Regions from separate parts of the Filifactor sp. genome, predicted to be linked through region 1. Evidence: a T-box and tRNA genes for the amino acid it is inferred to sense, from the RefSeq annotation. Region 1 holds a T-box; the other holds one or more tRNA genes.

Region 1 (5,223 bases):
TATCCTATTGCTGACGAATGTTTGCTTGGAGTAAAATATAACGAAATATTTTTTTATGATTATAACCACTCAAATACTTGTACTAAAAAAGAGTAGGTTCATTTTTATCACCTACTCTTTTCAAAAAATTACTAATCTTACTATACTATTTTACAATCATCGTTCCTGTTTTTCCTTGAATTCCTTCTGCCGCTTTTTCTAACGAAGTAATCAATGCTTTTCTTCCTTCTTTAGATTGAGCAAAAGACATTGCAGCCTTTACTTTTGGAAGCATTGATCCTGGAGCAAAATGTCCTTCTTTGATATATTGTTCTGCTTGACTTATACTCAATTCCGATAACCATTCTTCGTTTTCTTTTCCAAAATTCACTGCTACCTTCTCTACAGCTGTCAAAATAATCAAGTAGTCCGCATTCACAATTTCTGCTAACTTAGAAGATGCAAAGTCTTTATCGATTACAGCAGGAACTCCTACTAATCTATTTCCATCTGCATAGACAGGAATTCCTCCTCCACCAACTGTAATCACCACTTGATTTGCATCTATCAATGCTTGAATTGTATCTTTTTCTGCGATATCAATTGGGAGTGGAGATGGTACAACTCTTCTGTATCCACGTCCGGCATCTTCTTTGAAAGTTTCTCCTCTTTCACTTGACATTTTTTCCGCTTCTTCTTTGGTATAGAAAGCACCAATCGGTTTTGTAGGATTTTCAAAAGCTATATCATTTTTATCAACAATAACTTGAGTAATGATAGTTGCAACAGGTTTATTCATTCCTCTGTTAATAAGTTCTTCACGAATCGCATTTTGAAGATGATATCCAATATATCCTTGGCTCATCGCACCACATTCAGGAAATGGCATTTTTGCGGTTTTTGCTTCACTGTTAGATGCCGTATCCATCGCAAGGTTTATCATACCTACTTGAGGGCCGTTTCCATGTGCAACAATCACTTCATTTCCCTCAGCAATCAAATCAACAATAGGTTTTGCAGTATGTTTTACTTTCTGCATTTGTTCTTCAGGACTGTTTCCTAATGCGTTTCCACCAAGTGCCACTACAATTCTTTTCATAATTTGCCTCCTGTGAATGTTTTTTCAATAATAAGTATTGTGTATTCTACTGTGAACATACACAAATTCAACTCATTTCCTTTTATCATAAAACTGAATTGTTTTATGATATGTACACCATCCAAACAACGATCAAAACTGTTGGAAAAACATATTTTTCATTGGGATATCAAGACATATGTAGCATTTTTTATATTTTTCAAAACCCAAAAAAGGGCAAAAAAATTTTGCAAAACCTTTATCAATTCTTAAAAACCAGGTTATGCTCTCTTTTTTCTTGAAATTACGAAATGAAATTTCCGTTCTTTTATTATAAAAAAGCAATATAAAAAACGACTTTCAGTGCATATGTTTTTTTAATTTTTTACAGTATAATACGCATATTTTCATTTGTCAAATATTTTTTGATAATTTACGAAATATTTTGTTTGGTGGTTGCGTTATCTCATATTTTTTGATAATATAACTACATTATAAAATATTTAACGAAGAAAAGAAGTAGTAAAAAAGAAAATTTTTACAGAGAGTCGTTGGTTGCTGAAAAACGATAAAATCAACTTTTTGAACTTGTCTTGGAGTTTCTGAAAAATCAGACGTAAGGAATGCGTTAAATCCTTCAAGAGGATAAAAATTCTGTTTTTTATCAATTAGAGTGGTACCGCGAATCTTCGTCTCTATCGTTTAGAGAGGAAGATTTTTTTATTGCATTGAAAGAAGTTGTTTCTGAAAAATGTAAGATTTTTATTGATACCATCTCTTGAAGAACATAATTTTTATAGAACTCAGATTCTCTGTTAAATATTGTAAAATAAGCTATTTAAATTATCTAAAGGAGTGAGTTTATGAGAGAATACAATCCAAATCAAATTGAAAAAAAATGGCAATCCCATTGGGAAAAGAACCACACATTCCGTTCTGAAATCGACCACAATAAAAAGAAATATTTTAACTTGATTGAGTTTCCATATCCATCAGGTGCAGGACTTCATGTCGGACACATCAGAGCCTATACTTCTCTTGAAGTAATTTCCAGAAAAAGAAGACTTGAAGGATATAATGTACTATTCCCTATCGGATGGGATGCATTCGGACTTCCAACAGAAAATTATGCTATGCAGACAGGAGAACATCCTCGAACTGTTACTGACCGCAATATTGACGTATTCACAGGTCAACTAAAGTCAGCAGGATATTCTTTCGATTGGAATCGAACCATCGATACGACCGATCCAAACTATTACAAATGGACACAGTGGATTTTTTTACAAATGTTTAAACATAAGCTTGCATACAAAGACACGACTTATGTAAATTTCTGTAACAATTGTAAAGTTGTTTTGGCAAATGAAGAGTCTCAAAATGGAGTTTGTGACCGTTGTGGACATGACGTTGTTCAGATGGAAAAAGACGTTTGGTTCCTAAAAATCAGAGAATATGCAGACAGATTATTAGACGGTTTGGATGGACTTGACTTCTTGCCTCGCATCAAGTTAGAACAGGAGAATTGGATTGGAAGAAGCAATGGTGCAGAAGTCGATTTTCCTATCTCAGGTACAGAAGATTCCTTGAGAATATACACAACACGTCCGGATACGATATTCGGTGTTACCTTTATGGTTATGGCTCCTGAACATCCTTATCTTAAGAAATATGAATCCAAGCTACAAAACTTGGATGAAATCAGAGATTATCAAGAGCAAGCTACCAAAAAAACGGAATTCGAAAGAGTTCAACTTGCAAAGGACAAAACAGGAGTTGAGGTGAAAGGATTAACTGTCATCAATCCTTTAACAAACAAAGAAATTCCTATTTGGATTTCCGACTATGTAATGATGGGATATGGAACCGGTGCAATTATGGCTGTACCTGCACATGACAACAGAGACTGGGAATTTGCAAAAAAATTCAATATTCCAATCATAGAAGTTGTAAAAGGTGGAGATGTTCAAAATGAAGTATACAAAACTTCACCACAAGACATCCTTGTAAATTCTGACAAATTCGACGGCTTAACTGTAGAAGAGGCGATTCCGGCAATCATCCGCTATATTGAGGAAAATAAAATAGGTGAAGCAAAAACAAACTACAAAATGAAAAACTGGGCGTTCAACCGTCAAAGATATTGGGGAGAACCGATTCCAATTATTCATTGTGGACACTGTGGAATGGTTCCTGTTCCGGAAGAACAGTTACCTGTCACTCTTCCTGATGTTGAAGAATATCGACCTACCGAAACCGGTGAATCTCCACTTGCAAATATCGAAGACTGGGTAAATGTAACCTGTCCAGTATGCGGAAAACCTGCAAAGAGGGAGACAGATACCATGCCACAATGGGCAGGTTCCTCTTGGTACTTCCTAAGATATATGGATCCACATAACAATGATGCACTTGCATCCCAAGAAGCCTTGGATTATTGGGGACCTGTAGATTGGTACAACGGAGGTATGGAACACGTAAGCCGCCATCTTATCTATTCCAGATTCTGGCATCAATTCCTACATGATATTGATGCAGTATCCTATCCGGAACCATTCAAAAAACGTACTGCACAAGGTTTAATTTTAGGTCCTGACGGCGAAAAAATGTCAAAATCTCGCGGTAATGTTATCAATCCGAACGAAATTATTGATAACTACGGAGCTGATACATTGAGAACTTACATTATGTTTATCGGAGATTATGAACGCCCTGCAGTTTGGTCTGACAGCAGTGTAAAAGGATGTAAAAGATTCTTGGAACGTGTATGGAAACTACAGGAAATGGTAACGGAACAAAATGAATATGACAAAAAACATATTTCATTAATGCACAAAACAATCAAGAAAGTTTCCGAAGACTTCGAAAATGTAAAATTCAATACCGCTATTGCTGCTATGATGACAGCCGTTAACCAATTCTATGATGATGAATTTATCACAAGAAAAGAACTTCAAGATTTTATCACTTTACTTTATCCGATTGCACCTCATATTTGTTGCGAAATTTGGGAACTGCAACAATTTGAAAAAGATATGGACCATGCTGATTGGCCAACATGGGATGAATCCAAAACGATAGATGCCGTTGTTGAAATCCCTATTCAAATCAACGGTAAAATTCGTGGTAAAGTAACTGTTTCAAAAGATATTACTCAAGAAGAACTTCTAAAAATTGTAGAAACAGAAGAAAATATTAAAAGCTTTATCGGCGACAAACAGGTTATAAAAACTATCTATGTTCCGGGAAAAATATTAAATATGGTAATTAAATAACTAACCTTAAATTAAGGTTCATAACTTACAAAAAGCATTTTGTTAGAATTTTTCTCAACAAAATGCTTTTTTTGATTACACTATTCTCTTACAATCGGTATCCAAAGTTCCATCTTATAATCAGTGCAATCCATATCTCTATTCAAAATTCGATTTCCCAGAATGACGATAACCATGTTCCGGAAAAAATACCTCCATAGCATATTTCCAACCGTTAGGAATACAGTCCGGCACTTTCCATTCCAACTCTAAGACTGCATATTCTCTTTCCTCTACCTTCAAAGAATCCAATCACATTTCTTTTGCTTTTATAGGTTCAGAAACAATATATCCCACCATATAATTTATTTTATTAAGATTACTCCCTTCATAATAAACCCCTACACTCTCTTCGGTTTCTAATTTAGATAATTCCTCATGACTGTAATTTTCATATAATTTGTCCAACACTTCCTCACATCACGAAGACTCAATCTCTTTTGCAACAATACCGGTAACAAAAAATCCCACTTTTTTTGAATGGAAACGTTCATACTTCTTCCTCCTTTTATTGCCAATGTTAATTGAACACGAGAAACCAATTGCATATGAAACACTTTTTACAAAAGAGTAGAAATAGTGTAAAACCATAAATATAGAGATACAATATAACTTTATTAAAATACAGAGTTTTATAATAATTTTCAATAGTGATTCATACACAAACTTCTTCCTGTTACAAAATATACCTATATACATCCTACTAAACTACAAATTTCTATGATTTTTATGATGAAATCCCACACTTTTTATAATGTTTTACAACGAATATTTTATATAATATCTAATAAGTATGATGCATTTTATCAAAAAAGAAAGTGGTGAATAAAATGAAAGTACTAACATTGACTG
Region 2 (5,223 bases), on a different contig from region 1:
CCAAAAAAGCATCTTCTCCAACTTCTTTGAATCGAAACGCCTGTCCACTTTCATAAATTTGACGCAAGGAAAAATCAGACACCTCTTTTTTCTGATAGACTCCATCACCTATACAGTTCCACTCTCTTCCCAAAATTCAACCTCACAATCCAATTTCCCATCCTGCTTACCTACTGCCATTCGTTTAAATCCCTTAAATTACCAAGTTCTATTCACAATGATACACACCATCAAAAACAATAGTATCACTAAACAAAAAAATATCTTTCCATTTACCATCTTCTAATAGGCGTATTTTATCTACTCATTTTTCAAGGCATTCGATTTCTGAATATAGAACGGAACAAACCAACGAATGTTCCTCATTTTGTCATGTTGCCGATCATGATTCCCTCTCTGAAAACTAAGCGCCAATCTTCAAAAATCCAACAACGAAAGGAATTGTAATCATAGACAGAACAGTACATACCGATGCGACTTCTGACGCCAACACATCATCACTTCCCACATTCGTTGCAAAAATCGTCACATAGCTTGCTGTCGGCATCGCAATCAAAATAATAGGAACCATAATTTGAATATCTTTCAATCCGACTAAAGAATACAGTACAAACATTGCCAATGGAAGAAATACCAACTTACAAAGGCTGACCACATAAATTTTGTAATTAAAAATAAACCCGCTGATTTTCGCTCTGGATAGAGAAATCCCGATAATAATCATCGCCAAAGGTGACATCATCGCTCCTGTAGAATTGACCGCTCCCTTTAAAGGGTCCGGAATGGAAATTTGTAATAGAAACAGTGCAAATCCTGTCAGAACAGATAACACTCCCGGATTCACAATACTTTTTTTAACCACATGATGTTTCATATCAATATCGCCGTTTCTGGCAACAAGATACATTCCCACACTCCATGCCATAAACTCAAATGATAAACTTGCAAGAGTTGCAAAAAACACCTTGTCCTCTCCCAAAAGTTGTCCGATCATCGCAAAGCCCATATATCCTACATTCGGCAAAATCATAGATGCCTGAAACACATCTTTTTCTTTTCCCTCACACGGAAGGAAACGAATTAACACAAAAGAAAGACAGACTGTCAAAAAATAGGTCACTGCCATAATCAGAATAATGGATACTCCCACAGAAAAACGATCCACAGAAAAAGGAATTTGCATCCCTCGGATAATGGCACAAGGCATCGCAATATACAACAATATCGAGCTGATTTGCTTTTGACCGTCCTTTGTAATCAATCCTTTTTTACCGATGATATATCCGAATATCACAATAATAAATAACTTCAATACCTCTACCAATACTTCAAAAAAACTCACTTACTTTCCCTCTTTCTTCTCACTTAAATACTTTTTATACAAATGGTGATGATTTCAAAATCTTTTTTATTTCAAACTTTGCTACCCCACGAGCAAAGCATCATCTTATCTAAAATTCTCACAAAATGCATTGTTCCCCTCAATAACATACTCATCAGTTGTTATCAACCGACTTCTTTTATATCGTGGTTATAATGTGTATTCCAACAACAATATAAAATATTGTATAACTTATAAATTGTAGCATAAAATAATCTATAAATATATTATTTTTTCTGCAAAACATTTTTTATCTTCTATCAAGTAAGGTACCATTCAGAAAAAATTCAACAAAAATCCCCCTTATCTCCAAAAAAAATGATAATATGTTAGCTAACAAATACAAACTTCATAAGTAGATTGCTGATAAACAATATGGTTTCTCGTTTTCACAAAGAGAAGAGAAAACTCATATTTTTAATAGAGATGGTAAAAGGAGATTTTGAAATGGGAAAATTATATTTTAGATTCGGTGTAATGGGCTCCAGCAAAACCGCTAATGCTCTTATGGTACGATATAATTATTTAGAAAAAGAGAAAAATGTGATTTTACTGAAACCGAAACTTGACAATAGAGATGGAGAAAAGACAGTTAAATCCAGAATTGGAATTGAATCAGAATGTATCTTTATTGAAGACTTCTTAAAAGACGTAGAAGATGATAAGACGATATTACATCACTGCAGTTGTATTATCATTGATGAAGCACAGTTTATGAAAGCAAAGCAAGTTGAAACTTTTGCATACATTGTAGATGAATATAACATCCCTGTTATTTGTTACGGTCTGAAAACAGATTTTAAGGGAGAATTATTTGAGGGTAGTAGAAGACTCATTGAGCTTTCCGATGTCATTGAAGAAATCCCCACCGTCTGTTGGTGCGGATGTAAAGCAAAATTCAACGCAAGAATTTCAAACGGCAAAGTGCTAAGAGATGGAGAGCAGGTACAACTCGGTGGAAATGAATCTTATGTCGGTCTCTGCAGAAAACATTATAGGGAAGGTCTTTTGGGCGAAGAAAACAAGAACCATAGGTAATTGCTCCTTATGGTTCCTGTTTGTAGTAATCTATTAGTAAATGGCAATAGATTTGGTCATGCAAAAAAACATACCTGTTGATACAGTGGTTTCTATCAACTCTTTATGTCTTATCACCCAAATTTTCCTTATAAAAAACAAAAAAATAGAAAGCACCCATTTTACAATGAATCTTTCTTCACAGAATATGTATGGTGCAGGTGGTGGGATTTGAACCCACACGGTGTTGCCACCGCTGGATTTTGAGTCCAGTGCGTCTGCCGTTTCGCCACACCTGCATTGATTACTTGAATATAATATCACACTAACTTGCATATTGCAAGAAAAATATCATAATATTTTCGAAAAATCTATCTCAAGTCCATGAAAGCAACTTGCTCTTTTTGGTATATATCATAACCACCTAAAGTGTATCAAAAAATATAACTTTAGGTGGTTATGATATTGCTATATCGAACTGTCTTACTATTTCATTTTAATTTGATGGAATTTTTTCTTTCCTTTTCGAAGCATAATTACTCCGTCTTGTAAGAACGAATCATCAATTACTGTTTTCGGTTCTTTGATCATTTCATCATTTACTGCAACAGAACCTTGCATTATCAAACGACGGCCTTCACTGTTGGATGGTGACAATCCAACTTGTTTCAACAAGTCCAAAATTCCAATTCCTTGTTCCAACTCTTCTTTCGTCAATTCTGTTGTCGGAGCATCCACACTTGTTCCACCCTTACCGAACAACTGTCTTGCAGCTTCTTGTGCCTTGATTGCTTCCTCTTCACTATGCACGATTTTGGTTACTTCAAATGCCAATACTTCTTTTGCCTTATTGATCTCTGCATCTTGCAACGCTCCCAAACGGCGAACCTCTTCCATCGGTAAGAAAGTAAGCAAAGCCAAACATTTTTCAACAGATGCATCTTCAATATTTCTCCAATATTGATAGAAATCGTATGGCGAAGTTTTTTCCGGATCAAGCCACACTGCTCCGGACATCGTTTTGCCCATTTTCACTCCGTCAGAGCGAGTCAACAGTTGAAATGTCATTCCGTAAGTAGATTTTGCTGTTTTGCGACGAATCAAATCCGTTCCTGCAATGATGTTGGACCATTGGTCATCTCCTCCGAACTCCAACTTGCAGTCATACAACTCATTCAATTTGTAGAAATCGTATGCCTGCATCAACATATAGTTAAATTCTAAGAACGATAAGCCTGCCTCACTTTGCATACGAGTTTTGAAACAATCTGCCGACAACATTCGATTGACAGAAAAATGCACTCCGATATCACGGATAAAAGGAATATACTCCAACTTCATCAACCAATCGGCATTGTTTACCATAATTGCCTTATCATCTGTAAAATCAATAAATTTAGAAAGTTGTTTCTTAAAACATTCACTGTTGTGACGGATGGTTTCTTCCGTCATCATGGAACGCATATCCGAACGACCGGATGGATCGCCAATCATTGCAGTTCCTCCACCAATCAAAATAATCGGTCTATGCCCCGCCAACTGAAGATGTCTCATTGCCATCGCTTGCAAGAAATGTCCCACATGCAAACTGTCGGCGGTTGGGTCATATCCTGTATAAAAAGTAACTTTCTCTTTGCCAAGCAACTCTCTGATTTCTTCTTCATGTGTTGCCTGTGCAATAAATCCACGCTCCAACAGTACATCATACACATTTTTCATCTTAATTCCTCCCAACTTTTTTCAAACATTCTCTTTTCAAACGATTCTAAGATACGAAAACTCATTTACTCAAACGGCAAACACCAAAATTTTTCCATAAAAAAAGCAATCCACACCTGTTTTTACAACAGGGGCGAATTGTCCGCGGTACCACCCTGATTATGCCGAATCGACATCACTTCATTTTGCTCATAACGGTAGCTGCCGTGTACCCTACTCTCGTTCAAATACAAGCTCCAAAGTGTATATTACAAATTCCCTGTCAATTCACACCAAACACTGACTCTCTGCAAAGGAACACTTGCTTTTCTCTTTTTCTTCGCTCTGTATGAAATTATCCCCAGTATAGTGGAAAAAATTTTTTTCGTCAATCTTTTTTCCAAAAACATTACAAAAACAATGTCTTTTCTGCACTGCAACAGATTTGTATTAAGCATGAAAGGAGGAAGTATTCACTCTTTTTACTCCCTCATACCATCCATTGTATCTTACTGCGATGAAATGATGTATCAGTCTCTGCTCTTATTCATTGGTGATTTTCATTTGTTTCATTACATCCCTTACATTTTTCTGATGAGCTTTTAGCTTTTTCATCGCCCACTCATAATGACTTGAAGTTGCACTTACAAAATACGAACCGAGTGTACTGCCTCCCGTCCACTTATATACACCTTTGGAAAACAATTCTTCATTACTGAATGTTTCGGCCAACTCCAAGACTTCATTATGGGATTTATGAAGTATATCCGTAGCATCTTCAAGAGAAGTATTCTGATGTTTTTTCCAAAATTCAACATTCATATCACCATAAGTTTTCCAGTTGTACGGTTTAGGCAAAAACGTTTTTTCTTCTCCTTGTTGATTGGAATGTACCCAATTTAAAATAAGCTGATGCCATTCATAAAGATGAATGAAAACATCTCTTAGATTCTTGTCCCTTTTCCAATGGGCTTCTTTTTTCTTCTCATCCTTTGAAAAATCGAACGGTGTACTTAATTCTTCCTGACTCATCTTTGAAATCAGTAAATTTAACTTTTCATAGTTCTCCTTTGCTGTAGTCATCAAATCATTTTTTGTCTTTGGTCTTGGCATCATCAATTCCTCCT

What was found. A T-box is a leader RNA that pairs with one kind of tRNA and senses whether it is charged. The one in region 1 lies ahead of leuS (leucine--tRNA ligase), so its partner is inferred to be a tRNA-Leu.
Region 2: it encodes a tRNA-Leu, which carries the amino acid that the T-box ahead of leuS (leucine--tRNA ligase) is inferred to sense. The anticodon was not compared.

What each region holds. Positions count from the first base shown of each region.
Region 1 covers NZ_DBHIIC010000056.1:1,879-7,101, reverse strand. Annotated here, with positions in the region: gene arcC (carbamate kinase) at 146-1,078, opposite strand; T-box leader at 1,558-1,757, shown strand; gene leuS (leucine--tRNA ligase) at 1,921-4,332, shown strand; gene ACO5GE_RS07455 (hypothetical protein) at 4,471-4,623, opposite strand; gene ACO5GE_RS07450 (hypothetical protein) at 4,731-4,865, opposite strand; gene ACO5GE_RS07445 (MGDG synthase family glycosyltransferase) at 5,202-5,223, shown strand, end outside.
Region 2 covers NZ_DBHIIC010000002.1:93,302-98,524, forward strand. Annotated here, with positions in the region: gene ACO5GE_RS00855 (DNA-3-methyladenine glycosylase family protein) at 1-133, opposite strand, end outside; gene ACO5GE_RS00860 (AEC family transporter) at 404-1,342, opposite strand; gene ACO5GE_RS00865 (thymidine kinase) at 1,829-2,419, shown strand; tRNA gene ACO5GE_RS00870 (tRNA-Leu) at 2,612-2,697, opposite strand; gene tyrS (tyrosine--tRNA ligase) at 2,885-4,117, opposite strand; T-box leader at 4,244-4,446, opposite strand; gene ACO5GE_RS00880 (ClbS/DfsB family four-helix bundle protein) at 4,640-5,209, opposite strand; gene ACO5GE_RS00885 (GyrI-like domain-containing protein) at 5,222-5,223, opposite strand, start outside.